2 regions of the Clostridium sp. JN-9 genome follow, and region 1 is predicted to be linked to the other one. Evidence: predicted binding sites of a transcription regulator. Region 1 holds the regulator's gene; the other holds the start of a gene.
The links. The regulator NrdR, encoded in region 1, represses ribonucleotide reductase genes. The targets are predictions, from matches to a motif close to CACNANATNTNGTG.

Region 1 (12,486 bases):
CTTAATATTAAACATAATTACCTCCAAATAATATTTTTATTATTTTCTTAACAAACCTTTAACATTATACCATATTTCTTAACGTATACACATAGCAATAATCATGTTAGTTATGTTAAATATTTTTAACATAAGACAATTGACGACAATAATTCCAAATAATTGCGGAAATATGCATAAAATAAAGGTACCGAATTATTAACTTCAGTACCTTAATCTTTTATTCATTTAGATCTTTTTGTTCACCAGTAACAAGGTAAATTGTCCATTCACAAATATTTGTAACATGATCTGCAACACGTTCAAGATATTTGCAAATAAACAAAAATTGTGTTACTTGATTCACAATACTGCTGTCCTTTGTCATCATAGGCAGCAATTCATTGAATACTCTTCTATAAATTCCATCTATTTGGTCATCCATTTCGCATACATCATATGCCTTATCCACATTGCCTTCCACATAGGCATCTAATGATTCCTTTATCATATTTTGAACTATATCAGCCATTTTAGGAATATCTATAAGTTCTTTAATAAATTTCTCATTCTTTAATATTCTTGCTATCTTAGCAATATCAACTGCATGATCAGCCATCCTCTCTAAATCTGTCACCAGTTTGATTGAAGTAAAAATTGTTCTTAAATCTATTGCCAGGGGCTGCTCCCTGGCTATAAGAATTATACATTTACTTTCAATTTCTTTTTGCAGATTATCCACTAAATCATCATTTTTTATTACTGTATTGGCCAAATTATCATCTTGATTCACCAAGGATTCTATGGATTGATGAATTTGTTTTTCAACTATACTGCCCATTCTCAATATGTCATTATGAAGATATTGAAGTTCAGAATCAAACCCTTTTCTTGTCAATTTGTTTCACCTCTTCCTATTAATTAACCAAATCTTCCTGTTATATAATCCTCTGTTCTTTTATCCCTGGGTTTATAAAATATGTCTTCTGTCTTGTTAAATTCAACTACTTCTCCATTTAAGAAGAAAGCAGTGCTGTCTGAAATTCTTCCTGCCTGCTGCATATTATGAGTTACTATAATAACAGTATATTCTTTCTTTAATATTTCTATTAGTTCTTCAACTTTTAATGTGGATATTGGATCCAATGCTGACGTTGGCTCATCCATAAGCAGCACTTCAGGTTCCACAGCTAATGTACGTGCAATGCATAATCTTTGCTGCTGTCCGCCTGAAAGCCCCAGAGCATTCTTTTTAAGCCTGTCTTTAACTTCATCCCATAATGCTGCACCCTTTAAACTCTTCTCAACAATTTCATCTAATTTAGCTTTATTTTTAATGCCATGAATTCTTGGTCCATATGCAATATTATCATAAATTGTCATTGGAAAAGGGTTAGGCCTCTGAAAAACCATACCTATTCTTTTTCTTAATTCGATAACATCATATTCAGAATATACATCTTTTCCTTCGAAATAAACTTTTCCATCTATTTTAACATTAGCTATTAGGTCATTCATTCTGTTGATTGTTCTTAGAAAAGTTGATTTGCCGCACCCTGAAGGACCTATTAAAGCAGTAACTGCATTTTTTTCAATATTTAAGTTTATTTTTTTTAGAGCCTGAACTGGCCCATAATATAAGTTTAAATCCTTTGTTTCAATTATTCCCATTAAAGCCCATCCTCCTCATTTTTTGCCGCTATAAGATTCAAATATTTTTTTGCCTATAATTCTTGCAAGTAAATTAAATATTAAAACCATAAGAATTAATACAGCTGATGCCCCATTTGCTATTTTAGCGGCATCTGGAACCATACCTTCTGCATTTAGCTTCCATATATATACTGCAAGGGTTTCGGCAGGTCTCATAACACTTAACGGAGATGCCTTACCGCCATCTAAAATACCACTTAGGTGTAAGGCAGGTGCGCTCATTCCAGAAGTATAAAGCAGTGCTGCAGCTTCACCAAAAATTCTTCCAGATGCTAAGATTACTCCTGTTAAAATTTGAGGCATAGCAGATGGTAAAACTATTCTCCACATAGTCTGCCATCTGGTAGCACCTAATCCAAGACTTGCTTCCTTTACTTTTTGTGAAGATGCAGTAATAGCATTTTCGCTGACTCTGGTTAAAGCCGGTAAATTTAATACTGTTATTGCTAAAGCTCCTGATAATAATGTAAATCCCCACTTTGTCAAATTAACAAATACAAGCATACCGAATAATCCAACTACTATTGAAGGCAGTGAAGCCATAGTTTCAATGCATAACCTTACTACGTTTAAGAAAAGCCCTTCTTTAGCATACTCTGCAAGATATATTCCAGCTCCTACTCCAAGTGGTATTGTTATTAATAAGGAGACAATTAACATGTGAAATGAATTATACAGCATTGGCCCAATTCCCCCGCCAGCTTCTCCAACCTTTGGAGCTCCAAATAAAAATGCCGGGTTTAGGAAATAACTCCCTTTTATTAAAACATATCCTATTAGTAATATCAATAATGATACTACTAAAATTGAAACAATATATAAAATTACAGTCCAGATTTTATCTACACTTTTAGCATTCACTATTTAACTTCACCTCTCTTCCCAATTATCCTGATTATCAGAATAAATAAAAATGAAATTATAAGTAATAACAATGCCATTGACCATAAAGCATCATTCCATGCAGTACCATTTACCGTATTCCCCATATCCATAGTTAAAATACTGGTTAATGTAGCTGTTGGCGTGAGCAACGATTTAGCCATTTTTATAGAATTTCCTATTACCATTTGAACTGCTAATGCTTCACCAAAGGCCCTGGCCAGCCCCAAAACAACACCTGTTAATATTCCGCTTTTTGCAGCAGGCACAACAACTTTTGTTATGGTCTGCCATCTGGTAGCTCCAAGTCCATAAGATGCTTCTACATAATCCTTAGGTATAATCTTAATTGCATCAGCTGAAATACTGGCTATAGTAGGTAATATCATAATACTTAATACTATAATCCCAGCCCCTATACTGAAGCCTATACCTCCAAATCCTTTTTTTATAAGAGGCAGTAAAATACTTACACCAAGCCAGCCATATACCACTGATGGTATTCCAACAAATAATTCCATGGCAGGCTGAAGTATAGTACTTCCAAGTTTAGGTGATATATAATTCATAAATATAGCAATGGCTACGCTTATGGGAGCTGCAATAATAACTGCTCCAATAGAAGTAAGTGTTGAACCAACTATAAATATCTTTGTACCTAACTGTGGTTTATCAGAGTCAGGTGCCCATACAGAGCTGAATAAAAAACTGCTAATTGAATAATGGTCCTTTGTAAAAGTTTTAATACCCTTTGAACCCAGAAAAACTATAATTGCTAAAGTTAGTGTAACAATGAGAATTCCGCAGAAAATGGCATAGGTTCTGCCTGCATATTCATTTTTAAGCTTTTTTCCAAAATCACTTTTAATCATATTTATCTCCTTAATACTGTATTAAACAAGATAAAACCGTCTGCATACAGCAGCCGGCTTCTGTAAAAACTTATTTTGTGTTAATATCAGTTACCGGAATGTATCCTAATCTTTCAACTAAAGCTTTATTATCTGCACTAGTCATATAATCTATAAATGTCTTAGCCAAGCCGCTTGCTTCTCCTTTTGTATACATATGTTCATAGGACCAGAAAGGATATTTTCCTGAAATTATGTTTTCCTTTGAAGCCTCAACACCATCTATTCTAACCATCTTTACATTTTTTTTCACATCTTCAGTCAGGTATGATAGTGCCAGATAGCTGATTGATCCTTTTGTAGATGCTATGGATTTTTCAACACTTCCATTTGCATCCTGCATTATTCCTAAACCAGCCTTTTCATCCTTTCCACCCATAAGAGTACTTTTAAATGTAGCTCTTGTACCAGATGAAGATGCCCTGTTTATTATATTTATAGGAGTATCATCCCCATTTAACTGCTTCCAGTTTGTATATTCCCCTGTAAAGATCTTTTGAATTTGGTCCTTTGTTAATGAATCAACTTTAACATCATTGCTTACAACAATTGCAAATCCAATTGCAGCCACTTTGTGATCAATTAATTCCTTTGCTTTTGCAGCACCTAGTTTTGATTCAGCAGTTACATCTGAATTTCCAATATCAGCAGTTCCATCAGAAACCAGCTTTAATCCAGTACCGCTTCCTCCGCCTTGTACATTAATTGTAGCCTTAGGATTTTTATTAATAAATACTTCGCTAGCCTGTTCTGCCAGTGGCTGAAGTGCAGTTGATCCAGCTAATGTAATTGAACCAGATAATCCATTTTTACTGCTTTGTGTGTTGTCTTTACCTGCTCCGCATCCCATAAGAGTACCTGTTAAAACTGTTATAGCCAGTGCAGCTATTAATGTACTTAATCTTTTATTTTTCATTAATTAAGTCCTCCATTCAATTAATCATTTTCTTCTTGTTTACATTTTATATATTACCATGTTTAGGTTAAACCGCTATTATGTAAATGTTAATTAAAATTAACACAAGCATTTTTTATTCCATACAGGTATTTACATGTATATAAATAAAAACTGTGCAAACATATTATGCTTACACAGTTTTAAAATTATTCATTATATGGTATTGAAACAGTAAATGTACTTCCTTCTCCAACCTGGCTTTTAACATCAATGGTTCCATTAAAACTCATTACTACATGCTTAACAATTGCAAGACCTAATCCCGTTCCACCCTGTGCTCTTGATCTTGCCTTGTCAACTCTGTAGAACCTTTCGAAAAGTCTTGATAAGTGTACTTTTGGTATTCCTACTCCATTGTCCTTTACCCAGATTATACAAGTTTCGTTTTCCACTTTTGTACCTACTTCTACTTTCCCTCCTGCTTCAGTGTATTTAATTGCATTATCAACAAGGTTTATTATCATTTGCTTAAACTTATCTCCATCACCTATAATATCAGGTACATTTTCACAATTTAGTGTAATGTCTATATTTTTATTTTCAGCTGATTTACTTACCAGGTAATATACTTCATTAATTGTTTTTTCAACATTAATTTCCTCTGTTTTTCTTTCTTTGCTGTTCTCAATATCTGACAGTGTAAGAATATCGCTAATAAGTCTGGTTAGCCTGTCAGCCTCATCATTTATTATATTTAAAAATTTTTCTTTAGTTTCATCGTCATTAACATCTTTTAATGTTTCTGCAAAACCCTTAATAGAAGTTAAAGGTGTCTTTAATTCGTGAGACACATTTGCAACAAACTGAGATCTCATATTTTCCAGTTTTTTAAATTTAGTGATATTTTGAACAACTGCCACTGTACCTATCTTTTCATAGCCATTTATAATATCAGCAGTTTTTATTCTAAGATCTCTTTCCTTTGGCCAATATATCTTTATTTCTGTGTACTCATCATTATCATTTTTAAAAATATCCTCTAACTCAAAATCTCTTATATTATCCATTAAATTTTCGCCTATTATATCCTTGTTTATTCCAAATATCTTCTTGGCATATGGATTTATCATTATTACTTTATAATTTTTATCTACTGCAATAACTCCGCTGTCCATACTCTTTAATATTGCTTCCAGTCTATTTTGCTTTTCAATGGAGTCATCTATGGTTTCCTGAAGCTTATCCGCCATATTATTAAATGTATTAGCAAGATGACCTATTTCATCCCTGGTTGTAATGTTTACCCTTCTATCCATCTCACCCTTTGCAATTCTTGATGTTATGAACTCTAAATCCTTAATTGGCTTGGTAATTGCATATGATAAGTTGGAAGAAAAAATTAAAGAAACTAATATAGCAAAAATTAAAATTATTACATAATATTTTAAATAAGAACTCTCTAAACCTGTAACTGTCTTTAGCGGCATTGAACTTCTAACTATATAACCGTTATTGTATAAAGTGGCACAGTAAATATACTCACTTTTTGATGAAATGCTGTCTCTTACTGAATAGCCAACTCCTTGCTTCCTTGCCTTTATAACTTCTTCTCTGTTATTGTGATTGTCCATTGTATCCTTATCAATAAATGAATCAATTAATACTTTGCCGTTTTTATCAATGTAAGTAACTCTTATGCCTGAATCTGTAAAATTGTTTAAAAAAAACTCTCTTACATCTTTTATATTTTCATTGTTTAATATATTAATAATTAAATCATTATTTGTTTTTAAATTAGTTTTAGTACTTTCAATGTGCTCATAATTTACTAATATAATAAATAAAGTTGTAATGGTAATTAAACTAAATAGTAAAGTTGCCAGCATTGATAATAATAATTTTCTTTTCATATAAAATCACCATTATTCATCATAATTGAATCTATATCCGATTCCTCTAATTGTTTCTATATATCTTGGATTTTTATCATCTTCCTCTATTTTCTGCCTTAGATGTCTAATATGAACATCCACAGTCCTTGTTTCTCCAATGTACTCATATCCCCATATTTTATCCAAAAGGAAATCTCTTGTCATTACTCTTCCTTTATTTTTAATTAAAATTTCTAAAAGCTCAAATTCCTTCAGTGTTAGTTCTATTTTTTTGTTCTTTTTAAAGATCTCATGTCTTTGAAAATCTATGCTTATATCTGCAAAATTAACTCTTTTTTCAACTGGTTTGATTACCGTTCTCCTCAATACTGCCTTTGCCCTTGCAACCAGCTCTCTTACGGAAAATGGCTTTGTAACGTAATCGTCTGCACCTAGTTCCAATCCCAGTATTTTATCTAATTCTTCGCTTTTGGCTGTAATCATTATTATTGGAGTTGATGAAACAAGAGTATCTCTCCTTATCTCCTTGCAGACATCATATCCATCCATACCTGGCAGCATTAGATCCAGAAAAACCAAATCAGGCTGTTCTTCTTTTACAATTTTCAATGCATCAATTCCATTATCTGCTGTAATACATTTATATCCTGAATTTTCAAGATTAAATTTTATCAATTCCCTTATATGTTCTTCGTCATCTACAATTAGTATTTTTTCTTCACCCATTATTGTTCCTCCTAAATGAAAAGTTATTTTATATACACAAAGGAAAAATTTCTTTTGCTGGTTTTGTTCTTTCTATAAGAGTGAAATTCATTATTTTCATTATATTATTAAACTTTGAAATTGCCATTTTAATCTCCCATTATAATTTATAATTTAATTCTAACACTGTTTTAATTTCATTTCTTAAGAAATTTAATAATTTAAACTGATTTTATAAAAAAATGACATGAATCCACATGTCATTTTTTATTAGCCATTAAATTTTTTATTTCTTCCATAAAAGTATTAATATCCTTGAACTGTCTGTATACCGATGCAAATCTTACATAGGAAACCTCATCAACATTTTTTAAGCTTTCCATAATTAATTCACCAATATGTTCAGATTTTACTTCAGTTAACATTTCGTTGTTGATTTTTTTTTCAACTTCATCAGCAATTCCTTCAATTTGTTTCCTTGAAACTGGTCTCTTTTGGCAGGCCTTTATAAGACCATTTATTATTTTAGTTCTATCAAAAAATTCTCTGCTCATATCTTTTTTAATTACTAACATTGGTATATCTTCCACCTTTTCGTAGGTTGTATACCTTCTATTGCAGCTTAAACATTCTCTTCTTCTCCTGATGGCCATATCATCTTCAGTAGCTCTGGAATCAATGACCTTACTTTCTAAATAACCACAATAAGGACATTTCAATTCATTCACGCCTTCCTTTCTATTTTGCTATTCTATAGTATATCATATTTTTACTCTTCATTCCTAGAAGAAAATTCAATATCTTTCACCAAAATTACATCTACACCTATTTTATGTATGTTATTCCATGGAACCTCTATATCATTATTTTTGGTAAACCAGGATATCTTTTGAGTAGGGATAATCACAGAAACAACACTATAAGTATCACAGTCAATTTTTATATCTCTTATATATCCAATTTTAGCTCCAGTATTTATATCTATAACTTCCATAGATTTTAGATTTGATAAGGAAAACAAGGAAAGTTCCTCCATAAATATTACCTCCGTATAAAACAATCTTATAAACATATATATGATACATATAAATTTTGTATTACAAAAATAAGATTAAAACCTAAAATAAAGTTTTAATCTTATGTACACATTTATCCATATAATTTACTTTAAATCTATTTAAACATATTTTCTCATATGTTTTAATGCTGTTTTTTCCAATCGTGACACTTGTGCTTGTGAGATACCTATTTCATCTGCTACCTCCATTTGAGTTCTGCCCTCGAAAAACCTTAAGTTTAATATTAGTTTTTCCCTTGAATTTAATTTCTTCATTGCTTCTTTGATAGATATATTTTCAAGCCAGCTGTCATCAATGTTTTTGCTGTCACTTATTTGATCCATAACATAAATAGCATCACCGCCATCATGATAAATTGGTTCAAAAAGTGATACTGGATCCTGGATTGCATCCAATGCAAACACAACCTCTTCCCTGGGAACTTTTAGCTCCCTGGCAATCTGAGAAACTGTTGGCTCCTTATTATTTTCTCCTATTAATTTGTCCCTGACTTGTAATGCTCTATATGCAATATCTCTTAAAGATCTGCTTACCCTAATTGAATTATTATCCCTAAGATATCTCCTGATTTCTCCTATAATCATGGGCACTGCATAAGTAGAAAACTTAACATTTTGATTTAAATCAAAGTTATCAATAGACTTTATTAATCCTATGCAGCCTACCTGAAAAAGATCATCAACATTTTCTCCCCTATTATTAAACCTTTGAATAACACTTAAGACCAATCTTAAATTCCCTCTAATAAATTTTTCTCTTGCTGAGTTATCACCTTTTCTGATACTTAACAGCAGACTTTTCATTTCAGCTTCCTTTAATACAGGTAATTTTGCAGTATTAACTCCACAAATTTCAACTTTATTTATTATCATATACTCATCAGCCCCTTTAGTATATTCGCATTTTAATTATTTACTAAGGGAGCAGATTTTATACTAAAGACAAACTATAACATCTTATTAATTTCTTTTTTTAATCTTTTAATAATTCTTTTTTCCAGTCTGGAGATATATGACTGAGAGATTCCAAGCATATCTGCAACTTCCTTTTGAGTTTTTTCTCCTCCTCCATTTAGTCCAAATCTAAGTTTTACGATTTCCTTTTCTCTGTCACTTAATTTTTTCATTGCCATAAATAGTAATTCTCTGTCAACTTCATCCTCAATTAAGTTGTATACCTCATCATTGTCCGTTCCTAGTATATCTGACAGCAACAGTTCATTTCCATCCCAATCTATATTTAATGGTTCATAAAAAGAAATTTCTGCTTTTACTTTGCTATTTCTTCTTAAATACATTAATATCTCATTTTCTATGCACCTTGAAGCATAGGTGGCTAATTTGATCTTCTTCTCAGGATCGAATGTATTCACAGCTTTTATAAGTCCTATAGTTCCTACAGAAATTAAATCTTCAACATTTACCCCGGTATTTTCGAATTTTCTTGCAATATACACTACTAATCTTAAATTTCTTTCAATTAAAGTAGATCTAACATTTGAATCACCTAAAACCAACCTTGTAACTAAATCATCCTCCTCTTTTTTTGTTAATGGCGGCGGAAGTGCATCATTGCCCCCTATGTAGTAAATTCTTTCAGAAAATATTTTTAACTTAATGACTATTCTATTTAATAACTCCTTTAAACTTAGCATTTTATATACCCCCACTTAAATTATATTTCTTGGTAACAGAGCATTATAATCACCACTTTTGCTCAGCTTTGAACTTGTAACAGCAATTATTCCATCTACTCTGTTATTAATGCCATTCATATGAACTATTATAGAACTTGGCTTTACTCCAAATAAATTTCCCTCATTTCCGTCAACCAGCTTATAAGGTATATAATATTTTGAAAAGTTATCAGTATCTATGCCATTTAGCACGTTTTGTTCAGCTATAATTACCGGTATATTGGTAACTGGTTCACGGAGTTCATTTCCCGTATCTAAAAATGCCTTTACAGATTTTAAATTTTGATTAAACTGTATATCTATAGTATATATAAAGTTTGTCATTGCTTTTCTGTCTTTAATAAAAGTAACTGTCCTGTGAATTATTAAATACATAATCATAATTGAAATCATCAATTTTTTATAGGAAAAGTTATATATTACTCCAACGGTTATATTTGCAAATTCACTTGAAGAATTAAATGTGCAGATTCCAGCAAGAAGCATTGTATATATTATAAAAATGCAATATGCCTTTAAAAGAAAAAAAAAATCTTTTTTTCTTACTGCAATAAAAGTCATAATAAAACCAGCTGCTAATTTTCCAGCAAATCCGGAAAGTACCTTTAAACCTGGTATTAGCAAGGTAAGCACATATAAGCTTCCTAGTGTGGACGATATAATTAAATATTTTATTACAGGCCTTAATTTTATTGTCTGAAGCGTGATATATAATAAAAAAAAATCAACAATAAAATTTTCAAATAGTATTACATCTAAATATATAATCAAATGATCCCCCCCAAATCATATGTTACTCACTTTATTATAAACCTATTTGTTTCAAAATTTTGTCAATTTATAATGGTTTTATATATTATTATATTTTAAAATATGTCATTATGCTTAATTTTAGTTTAACTTGTAACAAAAAAAACCAGTGATCTTTAATTTACTTAAAAATCACTGGGGTTAATTATTTCTTTATTTTCTTTGTCTTCTCAAAAATGCAGGTATTTCTAAATCAGGTTCATCAAAGTTTGCCTTTTCTGAAGTCATTGCAGCCTCTTCTTTTCTATTTACAATATCTTTTTCATTTAAATTAATATTATTTGTAACATGCTCTGTTTTTTCATCTTCAAATCCTGTTGCTATGACAGTAATTCTGATTTCATCTTTTAAACTTTCGTCTATTACAGCTCCAAATATTATATTGGCTTCTGGATCAGCAGCCTGTTGGACAACTTCTGCAGCTTCGTTAATTTCAAGAAGTCCAAGGTCTGCACCACCAGTAATATTTAATAATACTCCAGTGGCACCAACAATTGAAGTTTCCAAAAGAGGACTTGATATAGCCTGCTTTGCAGCCTCCTGAGCTCTGTTATCTCCATTTCCCTTACCTACACCCATATGTGCAAGTCCTCTATCTGTCATAATAGTTCTTACATCTGCAAAATCAAGATTTACTAAACCAGGAATGGTAATAAGATCAGAGATGCCTTGAACACCCTGTCTTAAAACATCATCTGCCAGTTTAAAAGAATCCATTAAAGTTGTCTTTTTATCAACAATGCTTAAAAGCCTTTCATTGGGAATTGTGACCAATGTATCCACAGTTTCCTTCAGATTTTTAATTCCCATTTCTGCATGAAGCATTCTTTTTCTGCCTTCAAAAGGGAATGGTTTTGTAACTACCCCAACTGTTAATATGCCCATTGATTTAGCAATTTCGGCAACTATTGGAGCAGCACCAGTGCCAGTTCCTCCTCCCATTCCTGCAGTTATAAACACCATATCAGCACCTTTTATTGCCTGTGAAATCTCATCTTTGCTTTCTTCCGCAGCCTTTTTCCCAATTTCAGGATTTGCACCTGCTCCTAATCCCTTTGTTAATTTATCTCCAATTTGGATCTTTTGAGAAGCCTGCGAAAGCATTAATGCCTGCTTATCTGTGTTTATAGCAATAAATTCAACATTTTTAAGTCCTTCTTTAATCATTCTATTTACAGCGTTATTTCCTCCGCCGCCACAACCAATTACTTTAATTTGAGCAAATTGTTGGACATCTACATCAAAATCTAGCACAATAATACCTCCTTACAAATTTAAAAAAACTCAGTAAAAAATTCCTTAATTTTTGCTAAAAATCCACTTTTACCTTCTTCTTCACCCATGTCTTCATCATTCAATACATCTTTACTTTTCTTTTCATTTGATTTGTTAGTTAAGTAGCTATTTTTAAAGCTTTCGGAAGCTTCTTTTACAATCCCAATGCCACATGAATACATAGGATTTGAAGATCCAACAAAATGTGGAACTCCTATTCTTACAGGTTTGTCTAAAATTTTTTCAGCCAATATATCAATATTGGTCATAAATGAAATGGCTCCTCCTGTAATAGTAACCCCTGATATTTCATTCTTATATCCGCTTTGGATAATTTTATTGTTAATAATGGATAAAAGTTCTTCTACTCTGGCATTAATTATTTCAATTAATAAATTTTGATCAATTTCTATAGCATTATTATAACTTGCTTTTACACTTATTTTACTTTTACTAACATTATTATCGTTTTTTATGTCACCATACTTTAGTTTTATTTTTTCCGCCTCAGAAAAGGGAAGTTTTAAACATACGGAAATATCATTAGTAATAATATTCCCTCCATAAGGTATGGCATCTGCAAATTTAATTACTCCATTTTTAAATATTGAAATATCAATGGTTTCAGCACCTGCATCAATAATGG
Region 2 (12,486 bases), 1.2 Mb from region 1:
GCAGTAATTTCTCATCCTGATCTTGCAAAGGTTAAGTTTGGAGGAATGCCGCTGGTACCAGGTCGTGGCGGTGTAATTGCAGTATTGCTTGTAGTTGCATTCAGCTCATGGGTTGAAAAAAACATAAGAAAGGTAATTCCAGATGTTTTGGATTTATTTATAACACCTTTACTTACAGTTTTGATTTCCAGTTTTGTAGCTTTGTTAGTTCTGCAGCCTTTGGGTGGAATGATATCTGATGCAATAGGATCAGCAGTAAAAGTATCAATTAAATCAGGAGGAGCTTTCACTGGATTTATTTTAGGAGGAACATTCCTTCCATTAGTAATGACAGGACTTCATCAGGGACTTACTCCAATTCATGCAGATTTACTTAAAACAACTGGTCAGAATTTACTTCTTCCAATATTAGCCATGGCTGGTGCAGGACAAGTTGGAGCAGCCATAGCAGTATTAGCAAAGACAAAAAACAAAAGATTAAAGAAGACAATCTGGTCAGCTTTACCAGTAGGTATACTTGGCGTAGGAGAACCATTAATATATGGTGTAACATTACCACTTGGAAAGCCATTTATTGGTGCCTGCATTGGAGGAGCCGTAGGAGGTGCATTTAATGCTGCTACTAAGGTTGCATGCTTAAGCATGGGACTTTCAGGATTGCCTTTAGCATTATTAATTAAACCAGGATCAGTATTATTCTATTTAACTGGTGTCCTGTTAGCATATATAGGCGGCTTCATAGCAACTTGGTTCATAGGTTTTGAGGACCCGGAAGTATAATATGAATAATTGAGAATTGGGATGTAAATCCTGATTCTCAATTTTAACTTTACATACAATTACATAATAATAAAATTATAAGGAGCTGATTTTGTTATGTCCAAAGGTATTTCAATATATTTAGGAATGAATTACCCCATAGAACAAAATATCAGATATATAAAGAAAGCTAAGGAATATGGATTTGACAATGTTTTTACATCTCTTCATATTCCAGAGGCAGATTACAGTAAGATTATTGAAGACTTCAAGAAAGTAGTTGAATTATCAAAAGATTTACACATGAAAATTATTGCTGATATATCTCCCAGAGCATTTAAATATTTAGGAGCAAGTATAAAGGATTTAAGTGTTTTAAAGGATATGGATATTTATGGTGTAAGGGTGGATTTTGGATTTTCACCAAAGGAAATAGCTGAATTTACTAATAATAAATATGGATTAAAAATTGAAATTAATGCATCAACAGTTACCGAAAGATTTTTAAATGAATTCGATAAACATAATCCTAATTACAAAATGCTTCAGGCATGCCATAATTACTATCCAAGAATGAATACAGGTATTTCTGAAGAAACTTTGTTAAAGAAAAATAATATGTTAAAAAAATATGGTATAAAATTATCAGCTTTCATTCCATCTAAATCAGGGAAAAGGGGACCTATATTTGAAGCACTGCCTACACTTGAAGTCCATAGAAATATGAAGCCTGAAGTTTGCGCCAAACATTTATTTGCACTGGGATTAGATAATGTTATATTTGGAGACAGCATACCTTCAGATGAAGAGCTTATTAGCGTGGGGAAATTAGAAGAACATATATTAGAATTTAATATAGAAGAATTAAACTGCAGTGAAATAGAAAGAGAAATACTTTTTAAAGGCAGCCATAAAAATAGGCCGGATCCTGCAGAAGATGTTATTAGATCAACCATGTCCAGGGAAACATTAAATGGAAGAAAAATAGAGCAAAGAAACAATATTGAAAGGGTTAAGGGAAGCGTTACTATTGATAATGAAAAATATTTAAGGTATTGTGGTGAAGTTCAGATATGTAAAAAAGACCTGCCTGCAGATCCAAGGGTAAATGTGGTTGGACATATTAGTAAGGATGAAGTTTTCCTATTGGATTTTATCAAAGATGAAACAAAATTTAAATTTATATCTGAAAGTAACTTTCATTAGATATTGAAGTTAATGAAAGTTTATGTTAATATAATTATAGGCTTTAAAAATTATATACAGGGGAGGACATTATGAATCTGAATAAATTAGAATCATTGGTAACGGAAGAAAGAAATCCAAATACATTAAATATTGACAGTGTATCTACAGAAGAAATAATAACTATGATAAATGAAGAGGATAAAAAAGTGGCTTTTGCAGTGGAAAAGGAAAAGAGCCATATTGCAAAAGCTGTAGATGTAATTGCTTACAGACTGAAAAATGGAGGAAGGCTTATATATGTTGGTGCAGGCACCAGCGGAAGGCTTGGAATTGTTGATGCATCAGAATGTCCTCCAACTTTCGGGGTAGATGACCAATTGGTTCAGGGCATAATAGCAGGAGGTAATACTGCAATATTTAAGGCTGTAGAAGGAGCAGAAGACAATACTGAACTGGGGAAGAAAGATTTAATCAGCAGAAATATCAATAAAAATGATGTAATCTGCGGAATAGCTGCATCTGGCAGAACACCTTATGTAATTGGAGCAATGAAATATGGTAAGGACATTGGATCCGCTGTTATTTGTGTTACCATGAATCCAAACAGTGAAATGGCTGCAATTGCAGATGTACCAATATCTGTAGTAGTAGGCCCTGAGGTTATTATGGGTTCTACCAGAATGAAAGCAGGAACTGCACAAAAAATGGTTTTAAATATGCTTACTACTGGTACTATGGTTAAGCTTGGAAAAGTATATGGAAATTTAATGGTGGATGTTCAGTCTACTAATGAGAAATTAATTACAAGGGCTAAAAGAATAATCATGCTTGCTACAGGAGTGGATATTACTACAGCAGAAAAGTATTTAAAAGAAACTGAGTATGATGTTAAATTAAGTATATTTATGATTCAGACTAATTTAGATAAAGAAAAAGCAGAGAAAATATTAAATGATAATAATGGATATATACAAAAGGCAATAGATAGCATTAATAAATAAATTATGCAGGTGAACTTTAATAAAGGCTCACCTGCAATTTATTATTTCTGAAGCTTACCAACAGGTGCTATATATATGCAGAATTCATCTTCACCATCTAAATGAAGTAAATTATCAATCTTTTTCTGGTCATAGGCTGCTATTGCAGAGGTACCTGCTCCAATTGACTCGGATGCTAAATATAAGTTTTCGCATAAATGTCCTGCATCCAGGCAGATCAGTTTATATGATGCAATATCATATCTCCATTCCATTCTATAAGGAATTACTGACCATATAAAAGTCACTGCTCCCTTGGATACAAAGTCCTGTTTTAAGCAGGCATCACTTAGCAGTTCTTCTAAATTGTCAGGGCAGTCTATAAAGTATATTTTATGATCCAGAGGCAGATATCTGTAAATCCCCTTTTTAAGTCCTTCTACATTAAATACTGCAATATAAGTTTCAAAACAATGTCTGGCACCTGCTGAAGGAACTGTTCTCAAAGTTGCATAACCATTTTTAACTATCTTTTTTATTCCCTGTACACTCCAAAGTAAAAAAGAAAATTCTTCTAAAGTAAGAGGAACATCGCTATAGGCATGTCTGGTTTTTCTTTTTCTCAATGTAGAAAGAATGTCCATCTGCCCACAGGTAAACAAATCGGGAGAAACTAAATCTATAAGCTTTACATTTTCAGGACACTGCTTTTGAATGGGAGGTTCAGGCATTTCCTTATTTTGATCTGTTTCTATGCTTTCAAGGTCAATAAATGCGTTGGCTTTTAAAAAGTCTCTGCAATTATCATTCTTGTTCATAATATGCATCCCCTTTTAAATCAAAATATATACTAAAATTATATAATTTAATTATAACACTAAATTTATTTTAAGATATATGCAGCATAAAATTAACCCCCAATAATAATATCAGGGGTTTGTAATGTTAAATTACTATTTAACTTCTCTTGTTTCTCTATCTTTTCCAAGGAATGAAATGGCATATAATCCTGCTATGCCAACAATAGCATATACAATTCTTGTGAATGCAGACATACTTCCAAACAATGTAGCTATTAAATCAAACTGGAAAAAACCAATAAGACCCCAATTTATAGCGCCTATAATAACTAATACAAGTGCGGTAATATCTAATGCTTTCATTAAAATTACATCTCCTTTCAAAGCTTATACCATTATTATTGACATTTTTATATAAAATATAAGTAATTTGTAAAATTATTTTAGAAAAATATATAATAAAAAAGGGAAACATATGCTTCCCTCTTTTATTATGTATAAATATAATTTAAAGTTCAATATTTCTATCAATAGGCTGATATAAAGAAATGAATGTATTTGTTCTTTGTATTCCATCAATAGTCTGTATTTTAGTCATAAGTAAGTTTTGAAGATCAGACATGTTTTTACATAGTATTTTCACAAATAATGAATAATCCCCAGTGGTATAATGTAATTCAACTACTTCTTTAATTGCTTTCATATGAGCAAGGACATTTGTAAATGATGATGATTTATCTAAATAAATTCCTATAAAGCAGCAAATATCATATCCTAATTTAGAGTTATCAACAATAAGTTTAGTTCCCTTTATTATTCCCATATCCTGCATCTTTTTCATTCTTACATGTATAGTTCCCCCGCTGACGTGGCAGTTCCTGGCAATCTCTAAATATGGGGTACGGGAATCCTTAATTAAAATATCCAATATCTGAAGATCAAGTTCATCTAATCCACTTATGCATAAATTCATAAAAATCACTCCTAAAATAAAGTATAGTTGTCATGATAGCATTTCTAAACGTTTTCAACACGTATATTTTATCATGCTTATAATTAAATAGCAAATTTTTTATCAAAATAATAATAATTCAATTATTTTTAAATTGATATAACAAAAAATGGATATTAAATAAGGTATTGATATATTACATAAAATATATAATAATAAATATATAGAAAGTAAATGTCTATAGATAAATTAAGTTATGAGGGGGAAAAATAATTATGCCTACTTGGTTAACATTTGTTTTAAGAGTAGTAATATATGCAACAGTTTTGCTAATTGCATATAATATTTTGAGAAAATATGTACTTTACAGATTTAAACCAAATAAATGGGTTGTTTTAGCTGTTGGTATAGCCATATTTTTTGTACCATCTCTTATTGCAGGATATTATAAATATAATATGGAGGGTACAATCTGGCAGGTTATACAATCAGGAGTTTTTATTATCTTGTTTTTATGGTTTATGGATTTGTCCGGGCTTGGAGGAAACAGAAAAGTAAACAAAAAAGACGATTATGTTATTAAACCAAAAGCAAAACCAAACAGAGTTAAAAATCAACATAAAAAAGATTAAATTAAGAAGATGATTCCTTTATAATATGGGGGTCATTTTTCACTATTAAGAAATATGTTTAATTGATAATTCAGAAGTGGTAAAGTATATATGTAAATATAATTTTTAAATGCAAAGGGTGATATACATTGATTATAATTAAAAATCAAGAACAAATTAATAACATGGCTGAGGCAGGTAAAATATTAACTGCATGCCATAGAGAACTTAGAAAGATAATCCGTCCTGGTATATCCACTCTGCAAATTGATAAATTTGCAGATGACTTTATACGATCTCATGGAGCAATAGCAGAGCAAAAGGGTTTTGAGGGATATCCCTACGCAACCTGTGCATCTGTGAACGATGAAATATGCCATGGATTCCCAAGCCATACTCATCTCCATGAGGGTGATATTGTTACAATTGATATGGTTGTAAATCTCAATGGATGGATGGCTGATTCTGCCTGGTCTTATCCAGTAGGTAAAATATCCAAACAAGCTGAAGATCTCCTTAAGGTAACAAAAGAATGTCTTTATATAGGTATTGAGAAAGCTGTTATTGGAAACAGGCTTGGTGATGTTTCACATGCAATTCAGGTTCACGCTGAGTCTCACGGATTTTCCGTTGTACGTGATTTCACAGGACATGGTATAGGCCAAAGTATGCATGAAGACCCAGAGGTACTTCACTTTGGTTCTCCAAACAGAGGAATAAAACTCTGTGAAGGAATGGTATTCACCATTGAACCCATGATTAATGCTGGTTCTTTTAGATTAAAAATTGATAATAACGGATGGACAGCCAGAACTTTAGATGGAAGCCTGTCAGCTCAATATGAGCATACACTTGCTATTACTAAGGATGGTCCATTGGTTCTAACCGAACAGGATTAATAGATCCTGTATTAAATAGGTCATATAATTACTAATACCCAATAGATAATAAAATGAATTTGTATTTATTGATCTATTGGGTATTTTTTCTTATGATGCTTTTTGTTATGTATTGGAGATTTTACTTTCGGAAAATTTTGATACCCAGCTGCCAAGCCAATATCCTATAAAACTGGATAACATACCTAATGGTGATGTTATTAGTATTAACTCTTGTACATCTATGTTTAACAGCATATGTTTAAACCCATATAATGGTCCAACGTACCAGATATAAAATGGAAATAACAATGATTGAATGAGTTTATTGCTAGCAAAAATCCAAATAATGATAGATATAATGATATTTCCGCCCCAATATATCATAATAAATCTCTTATATTTTTTTTCTTGAATTAGTCCCCAATAGAAGCTAAATATTGCCCATATTAATAAAAATGTTATTGAAATGAAATAATTAAAATTTGATAGACTATACCCTTTGTAAAATTCCGCCCATTGAAAATATAAAGCAAGGCACGTAATAATTATCATGAAAAGAATTGTGATAATTATTTGTTTTTTTCTCAATTAAATTCCCTCCAATTTTTTTTAATTTACTTAGCTAAATATATGTGTATTTTACCATGTGGTGTCATATATTTCAATATATAGAAGTATGTTACATCATTTAAAATATCCAATCCTCAAGGATTTTTGGGACTGCTGCGGTGATTAGATATTTATTTTCTAACAGACACCTATGGCTCTTTTAAATAATAATGTTGATGTGAATAGGACTTTAGCAAAAGAACAAAGATTAAAGAACAAAGATTAAATAAGGTAGTTTTTCTTTGCAGAAAAACCAAAAACTCAATTGATTAAGTGAATCATAAGTTTTAATAACTAAAAATGGTTTCAATTATAGTTTTATTAGATAATAAAAAAAGAGTACATGATCAAAGCGTAAGTTACATTAATATCAGCAATAATAAAGTCTGCGTTATTACAGCATTGGATTCACATAAAAATATTTATTCCAGGGCAGTTGGCACAGGACGTATGAATGCAATGGATATGGAAAATTATATTGGAAAAATATTAAATAAAAATAGGCAGGCAATCTCAAGGCCGAAAAGCTTTTTTGCCTTGTTCTTTAAGAGAAAGAAAATAAGGGAGATAAATAAATACCTTGATAATAGCTCTGAAGCAGTAAAATATAGATGTGACTGCATGGAATGGATGTACCGTTTTAGAGGAGTAGCAACAAAGTATTTAAATAATTATTTAAGCTTATTCAAATTATTAAAGAACGGTAATTTTAATAATATCTTATCTGCGATAAATAAATTTATAGAAGCAATAAGTAAAATTAATATGGAAAATACATATATAAATATGAGAAATGCTGAAATATGTTTTAATTAGCCTGTCCCTAACGGGAGTTTGTTACTTTATCAACACTATTGAATAAAAGAGCCATATACCTAAAGAAGGAAAGATTAAAGGAGGAGTATTGCACCAGCAGTTTTAACTGCTAATGCAACAGCCCCTTATAATTGTAATTATACTATATTTTACCATGACGAAATACTAACTAAGATGCATTCCACACAAAAGATGTACTGGCGATAAGTCATGACGAAATACTAACTAAGCTGCATTTAAAGTACATCTATAGTTGTGTTCTCTCTGCAGAACAGCTGCATTCCACACAAAAGATGTACTAAATAAATGCAGCATAGTTTTACGAGCATCCAGTTGTTGATCCGCAGTCAAGGCATACCATGCAGGTTCCGTTTCTTACCATTCTTGTGGAGGAGCAGTTGGGGCATGTACTTCCATATACCCGTTCACCTTTAATATTATTGTCTACATCTTCAACTTTTATTGGCTCCATGTCCTTGCTTAATTGGTTACCAGAGGCTAATGATTCTTCAATAGCAGCAGCCTGGTCTGGGGCTGAATCGGGATCACAGTAGTTTTCAGGTTTTACCTGGCATCTGCTGTAATCTCCTGTTTCTATATCAATAATTTTACTTACCAGGTCTGAAATAGAAGAAACATACTTTATATAAGGATGCTTTTGTACAAAGCCATATGGTTCATACTTTTGTCCCCGCAGCATTCTGGCAATGTCTTTTGGTGGAACATGATACTGAAGCATTACTGACAGTGCTTTAGAAAGTGAGTTAAGCAGTCCTGTTATAATTGTACCTTCTCTGTCAGTAGTTATATAAATTTCTGAAATCTCGCCATTTTCTCTTCTGTTAACTGTAGTGTATATTTTAACATCCTCAATTTGTGCAGGATGTGTGGTACCTTTTCTAATACCAACAGGCTTCTCCCTTTCTGAATATTTGTAACCCTTCTGAAGTTCCTTAGCTTTAGCTAAAAGCTTGTCATAGGGTAGATCCTCAAGCTTTAAATCAATATCATTTGATAAATTTATGTTTAGAGGCTGACTTGCCTTTGAACCATCTCTATATAAAGTTATTCCCTTTATGCCAAGTTTCCATGAGGATAATACCACCTTCTTAAAATCATCCACTGTTGCTGTTTTTGGCAGATTTACAGTTTTAGAAACAGCTCCGGATATAAGTGGTGTAATTGAAGCAACCATTAATACATGACCCATAGCTGCAATAAATCTTTCACCTGTTCCACATTTATTGGCCGTATCAAAAATAGGAAGATGCTCTTTTTTTAAATGTGGCGCACCCTCTAATTTACCGTCTATTACTTTCTCATATTCATAGCCGTTTTCCTCTACCTTTTCTTTTCTTAAAACATATTCCAGTATGTCACTTATTTCATCATCACTATAGTTTAAGTTCTTTAAAGCTAATTCCATAACAGGATTTATTATGGTCATAAATCCACCGCCAGATAGTTTTTTATAAACAATATGACTGAAAAAAGGTTCAATTGAAGTTGCTCCACAGTCCATGGCAAATGATATGGTTCCTGTTGGAGCCATTACAGTTACCTGAGCATTTCTATATCCAAATTTATCACCATTGTCCAAGGCGTTTATCCAGCTTTTTTTCAATGTTTCACTAATTTCGCCAAGACCTAGTTTGTTTAATAAATCATGATTAACTGTCATAGGCTTGTAATTTAGTCCCTCAAATGAATCTTGGAAAGAACCTTTTATTATATTTTTAACATCCCTTGAAGTAACGCCGGCAGCTCTTGCATGATTTCTTATAACTCTCATCATATATTTCTTGTTTGTTTCAAACTTTTCAAATGTACCGATTTTCTCTGCCATCAGTGCAGATACATAATATGAATATCCAGTTAAAATACCTGCAAGTGAAGCTGCAAGTGCTCTTGCTTCATCAGAATCATATGGGAATCCCATAACCATAAAAAGTGATGCTAAATTTGAGATACCTAGTCCTGTTGTTCTAAACATATATGTTTTACGTGCAATATCTTTGGTTGGAAACTGACCCCAGTGTATTGAGCTTTCCAATATTAACTGAACTAATCCAATAACGTGCAGATATGCTTTTACATCAAAGGACTTTTCGGCAAAATTGTAAAATTTATAAACATTTATAGAAGCCAGATTACATGAAGTATCATCCAAAAATGCATATTCACCGCATGGATTTGTGGAGTTTATTTTATTATATTTGGCATTATATACGCCGTCTTCTCCAGCAGGACATGTATGCCATGCATTGAATGTATCTATGAACTGAGGCGCAGGATCGGCGCACTGCCATGCAGAAATATTAAATGTATCCCAAAGATCTTTAACCTTTACTGATGTATTAACTTTTTTATCTACTCTGCCTTTTAAAACAATTTCTTCATCTTCATTTTTATCTAAATTAGCTACTTTATTCATAAATTCATCAGAAAATCTTATGGAATTGTTACTGTTCTGACCTGATACAGTTTCATAAGCTTCACCGTCAAAATCAGTATTATAGCCCATTTTTCCAAGAGCTCTTACTTTTTTTTCTTCATTTGCCTTCCAGGTTATAAAATCCTTTATTTCAGGGTGATCAATGTCCAGGCAGACCATTTTGGCAGCACGTCTGGTTGTACCACCTGACTTTATGGCCCCTGCATTCCTATCCAAAGCTTTTAAAAAGCTCATTAAACCTGAAGAAACCCCTCCGCCGGAAAGTTTTTCTCCCTTTGCTCTTATATTTGAAAAATTAGAGCCAGTACCAGATCCACCCTTAAACAATTTTGTTTCAGTGATAAATTGTTCAGAAATAGAATGAGGGCCTAATAATTTGTCCTCAATGGACAATATAAAACAAGCTGAAGCCTGAGTTCTTGAGTATGTATCCTTACTTTCTACAACTGATTTTAGATTTTCATCATAATAAAAATTCCCTTGGGGCATTCCCTTGATATCATAGCTTCTTTTAAGGCCAGTGTTGAACCATTGTGGGGAGTTAGGAGCATACATTTGAGCTAATAATGCATATACCATTTCGTCATAAAAAATTGACTTTTCATCTTCATTTTCTATAAGCCCTTCATCCATTAGGGAAGCTGCCCAAAAGTCCACCATTCTGTGGGCAAGCATTTTCATACTGTTTTCATAACCTAATTTATTTGGAACCCCGGCTCTTCTAAAATACTTTGAGGCAATAATATCACAGGCATTTTGAGAATAGTGTTCCGGAAACTCCAGGTTCTTCATGTCCACAAGTACTTTACCTGTTTTATGATCCTTTAGAAAAACGTCTACGGTTTTCCACTTAAATAAGTCATATACAGTTTTAGATGTGTCCTTTTCCAATTCCTTTGTAAAATATCTTACAAATAATTTATCTAGCGATTTCATGCATTTCCTCCTAAATTAAATAATTCAAAATCTAGTTTTTATTAAAGTATATAATTAACATAAGTAAATTATACTACCATATGTAGTACAGTGTAAATATTAAAACTACAATATGTAGTAATATTGAGTAACCTTCACATAATAGCTATATTTTCAATTTTTACACCATTACTTTCTAATATACAACTAATTATTGAAAAAAATAAGTATTGACTTTTAAAAAATAAATATTACCATGTAATGTAGAATGATTATTAATCCATATATAGGAGGAAAATTTTAATAATGGAACAAAACTTAAATAATGAAGTATTAGATAAATTGACAAAAGTCTGCTTATGCAGAGGAATATCAAGAGCAACTATGAAAAAGGCTATACAAAACGGAGCAAGGACAGTAGAGCAGGTAAGAAAAGCAACAGGTGCAGGGTCAGGATCCTGCAAGGGGAGAAGATGCACCCCTAAAATAGAAGAACTATTAAAAAATTCTTTATAAAAATAATGGTTACTGCAAAATGCGGTAACCATTATTTTTATTGTCATTTATTGCTATTAGACTTATAATACAGATATAAAATAAATAAATAATAAGGTGAATTTTTATGATTATAAATTTTAAAGGAAAAAAGCCATGCATAAGCGAAAGCTGCTTCATAGCTGAAAATGCTCAGGTTATAGGAGATTTAACATTAGGTGAGGATTCAAGCATATGGTTTGGTGCTGTTGTAAGAGCAGATGTGAACAAAATATTTATAGGTAAGGGCACTAACATACAGGATAATTCAACAATTCATGTTTATCGCAGCGGTCCTGCCACAGACATAGGAGATAATGTTACAATAGGTCATAATGTGGTTCTTCATGGCTGCAAAATTCATGATAATTGTTTAATAGGCATGGGTTCAATTATTTTAGATGGAGCAGAAATAGGAGAAAATACAATTATAGGAGCAGGAAGCCTTGTAACACACAATAAAAAAATACCATCAGGTGTTCTATGTATGGGTTCTCCTGCAAAAGTAATAAGAAACTTAACTGAAGGTGAAATTAAAGCAAATATGGATAATGCTATTCATTATGTACATCTATCTAAAGAATATAAATAAAATTGTATTGTAATTGGTAATAATATAGTAAAGCAATAAGGAGTGATAACAGTGATAAACATAGGAAAATTTAATAAAATGAAAGTAGCCAGAGAAGTTGATTTTGGATTGTTTTTAGATGCCGGTACAGGAAATATGAGTGATGATATACTTCTTCCTAATGGCAATTTAAACGGTATGGAATTAAATGAACAGGATGAAGTAAATGCATTTATCTATAGGGATTCCAAGGATAGACTTGTAGCAACATTAAGGGCTCCCTTAGCACAGGTAGGAGAAATGGCATATTTAAAGGTAGTTGGAGAAGCTGATTTTGGAAGCTTCATTGATATTGGCCTGGAAAGAGATGTTCTGGTGCCCAAAAAAGAAGAAAATTATATGATTACAGTAGGGG

Region 2: the regulator NrdR is predicted to act here: its motif matches at 11,094-11,107, upstream of EQM05_RS13145 (vitamin B12-dependent ribonucleotide reductase).

The regions. Positions count from the first base shown of each region.
Region 1 is NZ_CP035280.1:1,561,151-1,573,636, reverse strand. Features, by position in the region: gene EQM05_RS07595 (DUF47 family protein) at 1-15, opposite strand, end outside; gene phoU (phosphate signaling complex protein PhoU) at 221-877, opposite strand; gene pstB (phosphate ABC transporter ATP-binding protein PstB) at 901-1,650, opposite strand; gene pstA (phosphate ABC transporter permease PstA) at 1,666-2,553, opposite strand; gene pstC (phosphate ABC transporter permease subunit PstC) at 2,553-3,446, opposite strand; gene EQM05_RS07570 (phosphate ABC transporter substrate-binding protein) at 3,517-4,401, opposite strand; gene EQM05_RS07565 (HAMP domain-containing sensor histidine kinase) at 4,590-6,293, opposite strand; gene EQM05_RS07560 (response regulator transcription factor) at 6,306-7,001, opposite strand; gene nrdR (transcriptional regulator NrdR) at 7,241-7,699, opposite strand; gene EQM05_RS07550 (YlmC/YmxH family sporulation protein) at 7,750-8,016, opposite strand; gene sigG (RNA polymerase sporulation sigma factor SigG) at 8,158-8,931, opposite strand; gene sigE (RNA polymerase sporulation sigma factor SigE) at 9,006-9,713, opposite strand; gene spoIIGA (sigma-E processing peptidase SpoIIGA) at 9,729-10,526, opposite strand; gene ftsZ (cell division protein FtsZ) at 10,719-11,819, opposite strand; gene ftsA (cell division protein FtsA) at 11,840-12,486, opposite strand, start outside.
Region 2 is NZ_CP035280.1:2,721,020-2,733,505, reverse strand. Features, by position in the region: gene EQM05_RS13190 (PTS transporter subunit EIIC) at 1-780, shown strand, start outside; gene EQM05_RS13185 (MupG family TIM beta-alpha barrel fold protein) at 877-1,965, shown strand; gene murQ (N-acetylmuramic acid 6-phosphate etherase) at 2,037-2,948, shown strand; gene EQM05_RS13175 (SagB/ThcOx family dehydrogenase) at 2,990-3,745, opposite strand; gene EQM05_RS13170 (DUF378 domain-containing protein) at 3,881-4,090, opposite strand; gene EQM05_RS13165 (Lrp/AsnC ligand binding domain-containing protein) at 4,236-4,700, opposite strand; gene EQM05_RS13160 (hypothetical protein) at 4,955-5,311, shown strand; gene map (type I methionyl aminopeptidase) at 5,440-6,189, shown strand; gene EQM05_RS16360 (hypothetical protein) at 6,295-6,426, opposite strand; gene EQM05_RS13150 (hypothetical protein) at 7,081-7,596, shown strand; gene EQM05_RS13145 (vitamin B12-dependent ribonucleotide reductase) at 7,916-10,987, opposite strand; gene EQM05_RS13140 ((2Fe-2S)-binding protein) at 11,273-11,482, shown strand; gene EQM05_RS13135 (gamma carbonic anhydrase family protein) at 11,589-12,092, shown strand; gene EQM05_RS13130 (S1-like domain-containing RNA-binding protein) at 12,144-12,486, shown strand, end outside.